Regions from separate parts of the Clostridium sp. JN-1 genome, predicted to be linked through region 1. Evidence: a T-box and tRNA genes for the amino acid it is inferred to sense, from the RefSeq annotation. Region 1 holds a T-box; the other regions hold tRNA genes.
The links. A T-box is a leader RNA that pairs with one kind of tRNA and senses whether it is charged. The one in region 1 lies ahead of thrS (threonine--tRNA ligase), so its partner is inferred to be a tRNA-Thr.
Positions count from the first base shown of each region.

Region 1 (3,279 bases):
AGTGTTCTGTTAATATTCCTATAAATCTTTCTATAGATCCAAATACAACCCTGTGAACCATAACTGGTCTGTGCTTTTCTCCATCTGCACCTATATAAGTTAAATCAAATCTTTCTGGCATCTGGAAATCTAATTGAATTGTTCCGCACTGCCATGTTCTTCCTATACAATCTTTTAAGTGGAAGTCTATCTTAGGTCCGTAGAATGCTCCATCGCCTTCATTAATTTTGTATTCCATTCCAGCTGCATTTAACGCATCTCTTAAACCCTCAGTTGCTGCTTCCCAATCTTCATCGCTTCCCATTGAATTTTCTGGTCTTGTAGATAATTCAACAAAATACTCAAATCCAAATACCTTATAAAAACTATCTATAAGTTTTATAACATTTAATACTTCATCTCTTATATTGTCTTTAGCTAAGAACATATGAGCATCATCTTGAGTAAAGCATCTTACTCTCATAAGTCCATGAAGTGCGCCTGATTTTTCATGTCTGTGAACAATTCCCATTTCAGCATATCTTATTGGCAGTTCTCTATATGAGTGTATTTGGTTTTTATATACAATTATTGCACCTGGGCAGTTCATTGGCTTTATAGCATAATCTTCATCATCTATTTTTGTGAAATACATATTTTCTTTGTAATGATCCCAGTGGCCGGATTGTCTCCAAAGTTTTTCATTCAATATTACAGGAGTCATTATTTCATCATATCCAGCAGCTTCATGCATTTCTCTCCAAAAGCTTTGTAAAGTATTTCTTATTATCATTCCCTTTGGATGGAAAAATGGGAATCCTGGTCCTTCTTCATGAATACTAAATAAGTCAAGTTCTTTTCCTATTTTTCTATGATCTCTCTTTTTAGCTTCTTCCATCATCTTTAGATATGCTTCAAGATCTGATTTTTTCTCAAATGCAGTTCCATATATTCTCTGAAGCATCTTATTTTTTTCATCGCCTCTCCAATAAGCACCTGCTATTGAAAGAAGTTTTATAGATTTTACTTTGCCAGTTGATTTAACATGAGGTCCTGCACACAAATCTACAAAATCTCCTTGTTTATAAAAAGATATTACTGCATCTTTTGGTAAATCTTCTATTAATTCAACCTTGTATGGTTCCTGCTTTTCTTTCATAAGTTTTATAGCTTCTTCTCTTGGTAATTCAAATCTTTCAAGATTTAAATTTTCCTTAACTATCTTATTCATTTCAGCTTCAAGTTTTTCAAGTATTTCAGGTGTAAATGAAAATTCTGCATCAAAATCATAGTAAAATCCATTGTCTATTGCTGGTCCTATAGCTAACTTTACATCAGGATATAATCTTTTAACTGCCTGTGCAAGAATATGTGAAGCAGTATGCCTTAATATCCACTTTCCATCTTCATCTTCAAATGTCAATATTTCAAGCTTACAATCATTATTTAATTCACCCATAAGCTCTGCTCTTTTACCATCTATTTTTGCTCCAATAGCTTTCTTTGCAAGAGATGAACTCAACTTAGAAGCTACTTCTGATACCTTGGTTCCATTTTGAACCTCCATAACACTATTATCTTTTAAAGTAATCTTTATCATGACTATCTCCTCCTATTGTAATTTATAGTAAATAATTTATATACAAAAAACACCCGTCCCATATATGGGACGAGTGTAGATCGCGGTTCCACCCAACTTCAACAAATAAAACATTACAATAAATAATGCTTATATAATTGTCATCTCAAATCTTTAACGCAGATATGCGGAAATACCTACTAAAATTCAGTATTCAACTCAAAGGTGGTTTTCAACAATACTTACCTAAAAAATCTTGCAGTCAATGGATTTTTCTCTCTTAAAGCAGTTTATTATTTACTCTTCCTTTTCAAAGTCTTTATTCAAAAATAAAAAAACTCATCCCAAAACATGGGACGAGTATAGATCGCGGTTCCACCCAATTTGATAATAGCTAAATTAAAAAACCATTATCATCTCAAGATCATTAACGCAGATTCACGGAAATATCTACTAAAGTTCAATATTCAACTCAAAGGTGGTTTTCAATAATACTTACCTAAAAAATCTTGCAGTCAATGGATTTTTCTCTCTTAAAGCAGTCTATTATTTACTCTTCCTTTTCAAAGTTTTTAACATTTATTGAAACTATTATATTGCTTGAATTTACATTTGTCAATAGCTAAAATCAAAAAATTAACTTTTTATTTTGCTGTCAATCAAACGAGTAAATCTGTCTTCTGTACACTTACACATATCACATGAAGTACAAATACTTACCTTGTTTTCAAAAATATTTTTTATCGTATCTATAAATTCATCATTTTCCGAGTTTTCCACACAATGAATCACTATACTTTTAGGGCAATTTGTTATGAGTACACCTATCAAAATATCTTCCATATTAGAATTTTGTTTGTATTGAATCTCATCCAAACCATCTAGTAATTCTTGAGTTATATCTTTACCTTTATTATCTTTTAATAAATACTTACCGCTCTTTGTAATTATTATATTTATCTCATCTACTTTGCTGTCTTGAATTTCTACAAAATACTTTAACAGCTTTATAAAATCATCATATTCCCTTTCTGCCATATACTGTTCCACAACTTTATCAATAATACTCTCTAAATCATCTTCAAGTTCCTTCATTCTAAAAGTTATAAAACCATCTATGTTAATTTCTCTATTTTCATTTATACAATCAATAATTTTATCTACTATTATATTTTTTTTGTTCATACAATATATAAAATTTTGATCAAAATTATAGTCACATCCTTTTAATATGCTTTCACTCTTTTTCATAACCTCATCTATTTCATCATACTTTAAAAAAAAGTATGTATCTGATAAGAAGTTTAATAAATATTTATCATAAAATTCATCTATAAGCACATTATAAATGGCCCCTGCAATATTCATTTTAAATAGGTTATAAGCTTTTTCATTTAAATCTCCATCACAAAATATTTTTACGAAGTGAGTATTAGACTGTATACTTTCTGAAATTCCTATAGTATAGTTTTTTTCTTTAAAATATCGTACTACATTTTCTATATCATATATCAAATTTTCTCTTTTATCATCATATATAATAGTGATTAGTAACACATAACACACTCCCTTCTTGAAATTAGTATGTGTGTAAACAAAATGTATATACAAAAACTTATTTGCAAATATCGACAATAATAATATAATAAGTTATGTTTATTACTAATTTTAAATAGGAGTGATTTTATGTATGTAATTGTAGATTTTAGAACTGATGTAGA
Region 1 is NZ_CP033465.1:2,105,204-2,108,482, forward strand. It holds gene thrS (threonine--tRNA ligase) at 1-1,579, opposite strand, end outside; T-box leader at 1,642-1,881, opposite strand; T-box leader at 1,908-2,134, opposite strand; gene ytxC (putative sporulation protein YtxC) at 2,195-3,115, opposite strand; gene EBB51_RS09985 (DUF6873 family GME fold protein) at 3,245-3,279, shown strand, end outside.

Region 2 (3,279 bases), 900 kb from region 1:
CAAAATGTCCATAAGCAGCAATCTGTTTGTAAATCGGTCTTCTTAAATCTAATTCCTTTATTATAGCTGCAGGTCTTAGATCAAATACCTTTTTAACTATTTCTACAATCTTATCCTCTGATATCTTTGATGTTCCAAAAGTATCAACTGTTATAGAAACTGGCTGTGCAACACCTATAGCATATGCAAGTTGTATTTCTAATTTATCAGCAGCTCCAGCTGCAACTAAATTTTTAGATACCCATCTTGCAGCATAAGCAGCAGATCTATCAACCTTCGTTGGATCTTTTCCTGAAAAAGCACCGCCGCCGTGTCTTCCACATCCACCATAGGTATCAACTATTATCTTTCTACCTGTAAGTCCTGAATCTCCTTGAGGACCTCCAACTACAAATCTTCCAGTTGGATTTATAAAATACTTAGTATTTTCATCTAAAAGTTCAGGTGAAATAACTGGTTTTATTACATGTTCTATAATGTCATTTTCTATTTGATCGTGCGTTGTATCAGAATCATGTTGAGTTGACACAACCACAGTATCTATTCTAACCGGTTTGTTATCATCATATTCAACAGTAACTTGCGTTTTCCCATCAGGTCTTAAATAATCTAAAGTTCCATCCTTTCTAACTTTAGCTAATCTTCTTGCAAGTTTATGAGCTAAAGAAATAGGCATGGGCATATATTCTGGAGTTTCATTCGTAGCAAATCCAAACATCATTCCTTGATCTCCAGCACCTATAGCTTCAGTTTTATCCATTTCACCTTTTTTTGATTCTAGTGCTTCATCTACACCAAGTGCTATATCTGATGATTGTTCATGGATTGATGTTATAACCGAACAAGTAGAACAATCAAATCCAAACTTTGCTCTAGTATATCCTATTTCCTTTACAGTTTCTCTAACTATCTTAGGAATATCTATGTAACAATTAGTAGATATCTCTCCCATTACTAGAATCATTCCTGTAGTTGTAGCCGTTTCACAAGCTACTCTACCATTAGGATCTTTCTCCAATATAGCATCCAGAATAGCATCTGAAATTTGATCGCACATTTTATCTGGATGTCCTTCTGTAACTGATTCAGATGTGAACAATCTTCTCATAAATTTACCCCTCCAATTTCATAAAATAAAAACCTCTTCAATAAGAAGAGGTTAAATTACTTAACAACTCTCTTATCTTGCAGGTTAATTTATACTGCAGGAATTGGCACCTTAGCTCACAGCTGGTTGCCGGGTTTCATCGGGCCCTTTCCCTCCACCTCTCTTGATAAGAGTTTAAATATTAAATTAATTACAAATTTAGTAGATTTAAACATATAGTTATATAAAAATAAAACACGTAAAAGTGTTTTTATGGTGGAGGAAGATGGATTCGAACCATCGAAGTCGAATGACAACAGATTTACAGTCTGCCCCCTTTGGCCGCTCGGGAATTCCTCCATATTATTAATTAATAAAATCATTTTACATAAATTCATACTTTAAGTAAACTAATTACTTAAATACTACTAACATTTAATTTAAATGGTGGGCACAACAGGGCTCGAACCTGTGACCCTCTGCTTGTAAGGCAGATGCTCTCCCAGCTGAGCTATGCGCCCATAATTTATGGTGGAGGAAGATGGATTCGAACCATCGAAGTCGAATGACAACAGATTTACAGTCTGCCCCCTTTGGCCGCTCGGGAATTCCTCCGTATTTGGTGCTGGCAGAAGGCCTCGAACCCTCGACCTACTGATTACAAGTCAGTTGCTCTACCAACTGAGCTATGCCAGCATAAAAACCATTTAAATTATTAAGTTGTACTAACGCCAACATCAAATAGTATACATTGTTGTGATTCTAAATTCAACTGTATGCTTTAGTGATTATATAATATTACATGGATTTTTCTTCACATTACAATATATTTCTTTACTTTACGCATGTGTTTACTTTTAACTTATAAACTTGTCATATATAGTTTTAATTTTTTGATAATCATCGTTAGATAGCCTCTGTTTCAATAATTTAAGAGCTTTTTCAATATCTTGGGTTTTACCACTTTTAAGCCAACTTTTGACCTTTTCACAATCGACTGCAGGTAACTTATTAGCCATGCTATTTAACTTTTCCATGTCTGCAGCAGTTAAACTTTTTTCTGGATTAGAATTAGATATTTTAGAAATGGATTTATTTTCTTCTTCACTTTTGGGCAATTTATTTATACTTTTCGAAGTATCATTTTTAACAACTTCGCTGCTGTCACTAAAGAACGCTCTCTTATCATCTTTAAATTTTTCACCTATTTCATCTAATTTACCTTTTTTATAGTCACTATTTATATTCGTAAAGCATATATCACTAAAGAGATATGAAAACTTTTTTATATTATTATCGTTATTATTATTTTGATGCTTGTTTTGTTTATTATTAAAGACACTTATCTTATTACTTATAAAATTATCATTAATGTTTACTTTATGAACATATCTTATTATAAAGACAGATATAATGGTACATAAAATTATGATAAATGATAAGATTTTCTTATTCATTCTTATTCCTCCCAATTATATCTCGTGCAGCGTATGCTGCACTATATTACTCATCATTTACTCATTATTGTCAAGTATGTATTTTTTATTCTTGAACTTTAATATTTAAATAGTTTAAGTCATATAAATAATTTAGGGATTATCTTTATAAGGTGCATACTTGTCCCATCAGGAGGTGATTTTTTTGAACAAGGTAAAATCTAATTATAAAAATCCACTATGTTATTATAATATAGCTTATTTTTTAAAAGATTATATTAATAGGAATTCTATAATAATGTGTATTGGAACTGATAAGTGCATAGGAGATTGTTTAGGTCCATTAGTTGGAACATTATTAAAATTCAATGGTTTCCCTTTGCCAGTATATGGTACCATAGAAAAACCAATACATGCTTTAAATATTGATAAAAAATTAGAAGAGATTAAATCTCTTCATCCATACAATAATATAATTGGAATTGATGCCTGTCTTGGAGATGAAACAAATATAGGTGAAATTCAGGCACGTGATTATCCTATTCATCCTGGAAAAGGGGTTGGCAAATCCTTACCAGAAGTTGGCGAAACATCAATTATAGGTATAGTAGGATCTAATAATACTGAAGAAATGTTTAACAATAACAATATACGATTAAACTTAGTATTTAATATTGCTAAAGCTATATGCCACTCCATTGTTCATTCATATTATCTTTACGACAATCCTAAATCCGCAATATAAAAAAGTAAAAT
Region 2 is NZ_CP033465.1:206,715-209,993, reverse strand. It holds gene metK (methionine adenosyltransferase) at 1-1,108, opposite strand, end outside; SAM riboswitch class I at 1,178-1,281, opposite strand; tRNA gene EBB51_RS01045 (tRNA-Tyr) at 1,362-1,447, opposite strand; tRNA gene EBB51_RS01040 (tRNA-Val) at 1,533-1,608, opposite strand; tRNA gene EBB51_RS01035 (tRNA-Tyr) at 1,617-1,702, opposite strand; tRNA gene EBB51_RS01030 (tRNA-Thr) at 1,708-1,783, opposite strand; gene EBB51_RS01025 (hypothetical protein) at 1,945-2,544, opposite strand; gene yyaC (spore protease YyaC) at 2,729-3,268, shown strand.
Region 2: it has a tRNA-Thr gene. The T-box ahead of thrS (threonine--tRNA ligase) is inferred to sense a tRNA for this amino acid. The anticodon was not compared.

Region 3 (3,279 bases), 640 kb from region 1:
TCTATAATTTATCACTAAAGTCGTGGAATTTTTACATATAAATTTAAAATTTCAGTCTAAATTTAAATAATGTTATTTTATATTATATCATATTTGTGTAATACTATATTTGTATTTAATATAATCTGTATATTTTATCAAAAAGTTATAAAAATAAAAGGGGGAATTAGGTTGCTTACTATTTATGCAGTATCAGATTCAATAGGTGAAACGGCTGAACAAGTAGCAAAAGCTACTGCAAGTCAGTTTTGTGAAAATGTAAATGTAGAGAGGATTCCATATATAAAAAGTTTTGAAGTTGTAAATGAGTTTATAAACAACATAGAAGATAAAAAAAATACAATGATTATATCTACTATAGTTTTAGTGGATGTAAGGGAGTTTCTAGTGCAAAGATGTATTGAAGAGGGTATACATATAACCAATGTACTTGGACCATGTATAAGTATGGCATCTATTATACTAAATAAGATACCAGACTATAGACCAGGTGCAGTATGGCAAATGGATTCTCAGTACTACAAAAAAATACAAGCCATGGAATTTGCAATACAATATGATGACAGCAAGGACAACTCTGGTATAAAGAATGCAGATGTGGTATTAATAGGACTTTCAAGGACATCAAAGACTCCACTATGTGTATATCTTGCTAATAAGGGAATAAAGGCACTAAATGTTCCTTTAATGCCTGAAGTTGAGGTTCCAAAGGAATTATTTGAAATAAGCAGAAATAAAATAATAGGTTTAACTATAGATCCTATGCAGCTTATAGAAATAAGGAAACATAGATTAGATAGGATTGCATCATCTTATCAGCTTTCAAGGGAAATTCAATATGCTAATGCAGAAAGAGTGCTTAATGAATTAGACTATGCAGATAGAATAATGAGAAGATTAAGTTGTAAAGTAATTGATGTAACAAAAAGGGCAATAGAAGATACAGCTTTAATTATAATGGAGCATATAGGCTATATAGGTCATAAGGAGATATAAATTGACACAAAAATACTTTTAATATAAAAAGACTGCCTGAAGTATTGATTTACAAGCGTTTATATCCAAAGTATTAAATTAATAAAAAAAAAGTTTTAAAAAAAGTGTTGACACTTTGGATAAAATTTTGTATTATAGTGTATGTCAGGTCGCCAAGATAAACACCTGATAAGCTAATAAGGCCCCTTGGTCAAGCGGTTAAGACACCACCCTTTCACGGTGGTATCATGGGTTCAAATCCCGTAGGGGTCACCATTAATGTGTGGGCGCATAGCTCAGCTGGGAGAGCATCTGCCTTACAAGCAGAGGGTCACAGGTTCGAGCCCTGTTGTGCCCACCATACATTTAAAATGTGGCCTAGTGGCTCAGCTGGTTAGAGTGCCGGCCTGTCACGCCGGAGGTCGAGGGTTCGATACCCTTCTAGGTCGCCATAAGTTCGCTGGCATAGCTCAGTTGGTAGAGCAACTGACTTGTAATCAGTAGGTCGAGGGTTCGAGGCCTTCTGCCAGCACCAATTTTATAAATAAGGCCCCTTGGTCAAGCGGTTAAGACACCACCCTTTCACGGTGGTATCATGGGTTCAAATCCCGTAGGGGTCACCATTAATGTGTGGGCGCATAGCTCAGCTGGGAGAGCATCTGCCTTACAAGCAGAGGGTCACAGGTTCGAGCCCTGTTGTGCCCACCATACATTTAAAAAATGTGGCCTAGTGGCTCAGCTGGTTAGAGTGCCGGCCTGTCACGCCGGAGGTCGAGGGTTCGATACCCTTCTAGGTCGCCATAAGTTTGCTGGCATAGCTCAGTTGGTAGAGCAACTGACTTGTAATCAGTAGGTCGAGGGTTCGAGGCCTTCTGCCAGCACCAAAAAAGACATTATAAATTTATAATGTCTTTTTTAGTTTGATTAATATAATGTTTAAAAAATAAAAGCACAGAGTATAAAATAGCTGCTCTATGCTTTTAATGTTTTAAAATATATTTTTGAAGAATATACATTTTATTGGTGCTTTTTACTATGTATATTCTTTTTTATTCTTATATCTTCTCCATAAAATTTATATAATGTAAATTCTCCTAAAAGTCGTGATGATATTCTTTCTGAATAGTTTTTTAATAAAGTTTCTAAACTACAATTAGTTGATATAAGCATTTTTTTTTGTTTTAATAATTTTGCATTTAAAAAGTTAAATAGTTCCGTTTTTGAAAAGTCTGTTATCTGTTCCGAACCTAAATCATCAATTATGAGTAAGTCACAATTTAGCATTAAATCCTTTAATTCACTGTCATTATTAAATCGTATGGATTTTAAATCTTGAATTAGTAATTCAGCAGTTCTATAAACAACTAAATAGCCTTTATCTAACAGCTCTTTTGCTATACAATTTGACAAAAATGTTTTACCAGTACCTGAGTTTCCAAAGAACATAATATTTTCATTTGAAGTTGAAAAGTTCTCTATATATGTCCAGCAGTCTGATACTATTTTTTGCATGTTTTTCCTAGGGCTTTTGTATTCATTATCACTTCTTTGAGGGGAAAATAGTTCAAAGTTAAATTCATCAAAGTTATTTTTTGCAAGTAAGTTTTTTAAATCTGAATTTTGATAGTATAGATTTACAAGCTTTTGCTTATAACAATCGCATTTTTTTGTACCTATAAACCCAGTATCTTTACATTTTGGACACTTATAGTGAATATCTAAAAAGTCTATTTTATACCCATTGCTTACTAGAAGTTCGGATTTCTTTACTCTTAAATTTGTTATTTTTTCTTTTAATGTTTTAAGGTATTTTTCTTTGTTTCCTATATTATTTAAAATATTCATTGAGAGTTTTAAACACAGTTTACTTATCTGTTTTTCAATGTTAAATATTTCAGGAACTTTCGCCATTACTTCCTCTCTTCGTGCCTGAAGTAACTTTTCTTCAGATTTGCGTATATCTTCATAGACTTTAGAAACATCTGAGCGATATTTTTTAATCATTATTTATCCCACCCTAGCAATTTTTTTTCTAAGTCGTTAAAATTATAGTCCCTTTGTTCAAAATTATTAAAAGTACCTGAATTATTCTTAGTAGATTTAAATTTTGAATTATTTTTAATGAAAGCTTTCTTCTTATCTTTTTTATAGACATCTTCTAATGTTTTAATTCCTTCGTTATACCAATTTGAGAGAATTGCATCAATATACTTAAAATCAGATTTATTAATTCTTTGAAAACATATCTCACAAGCTTTGCATATAACATTGACTGGAAAGTTAAATGAAGTTATCCACTTATCT
Region 3 is NZ_CP033465.1:2,746,917-2,750,195, reverse strand. It holds gene EBB51_RS13275 (pyruvate, water dikinase regulatory protein) at 172-996, shown strand; tRNA gene EBB51_RS13270 (tRNA-Glu) at 1,177-1,251, shown strand; tRNA gene EBB51_RS13265 (tRNA-Val) at 1,261-1,336, shown strand; tRNA gene EBB51_RS13260 (tRNA-Asp) at 1,351-1,427, shown strand; tRNA gene EBB51_RS13255 (tRNA-Thr) at 1,435-1,510, shown strand; tRNA gene EBB51_RS13250 (tRNA-Glu) at 1,524-1,598, shown strand; tRNA gene EBB51_RS13245 (tRNA-Val) at 1,608-1,683, shown strand; tRNA gene EBB51_RS13240 (tRNA-Asp) at 1,700-1,776, shown strand; tRNA gene EBB51_RS13235 (tRNA-Thr) at 1,784-1,859, shown strand; gene EBB51_RS13230 (ATP-binding protein) at 1,993-2,979, opposite strand; gene EBB51_RS13225 (DnaD domain protein) at 2,979-3,279, opposite strand, start outside.
Region 3: it has a tRNA-Thr gene. The T-box ahead of thrS (threonine--tRNA ligase) is inferred to sense a tRNA for this amino acid. The anticodon was not compared.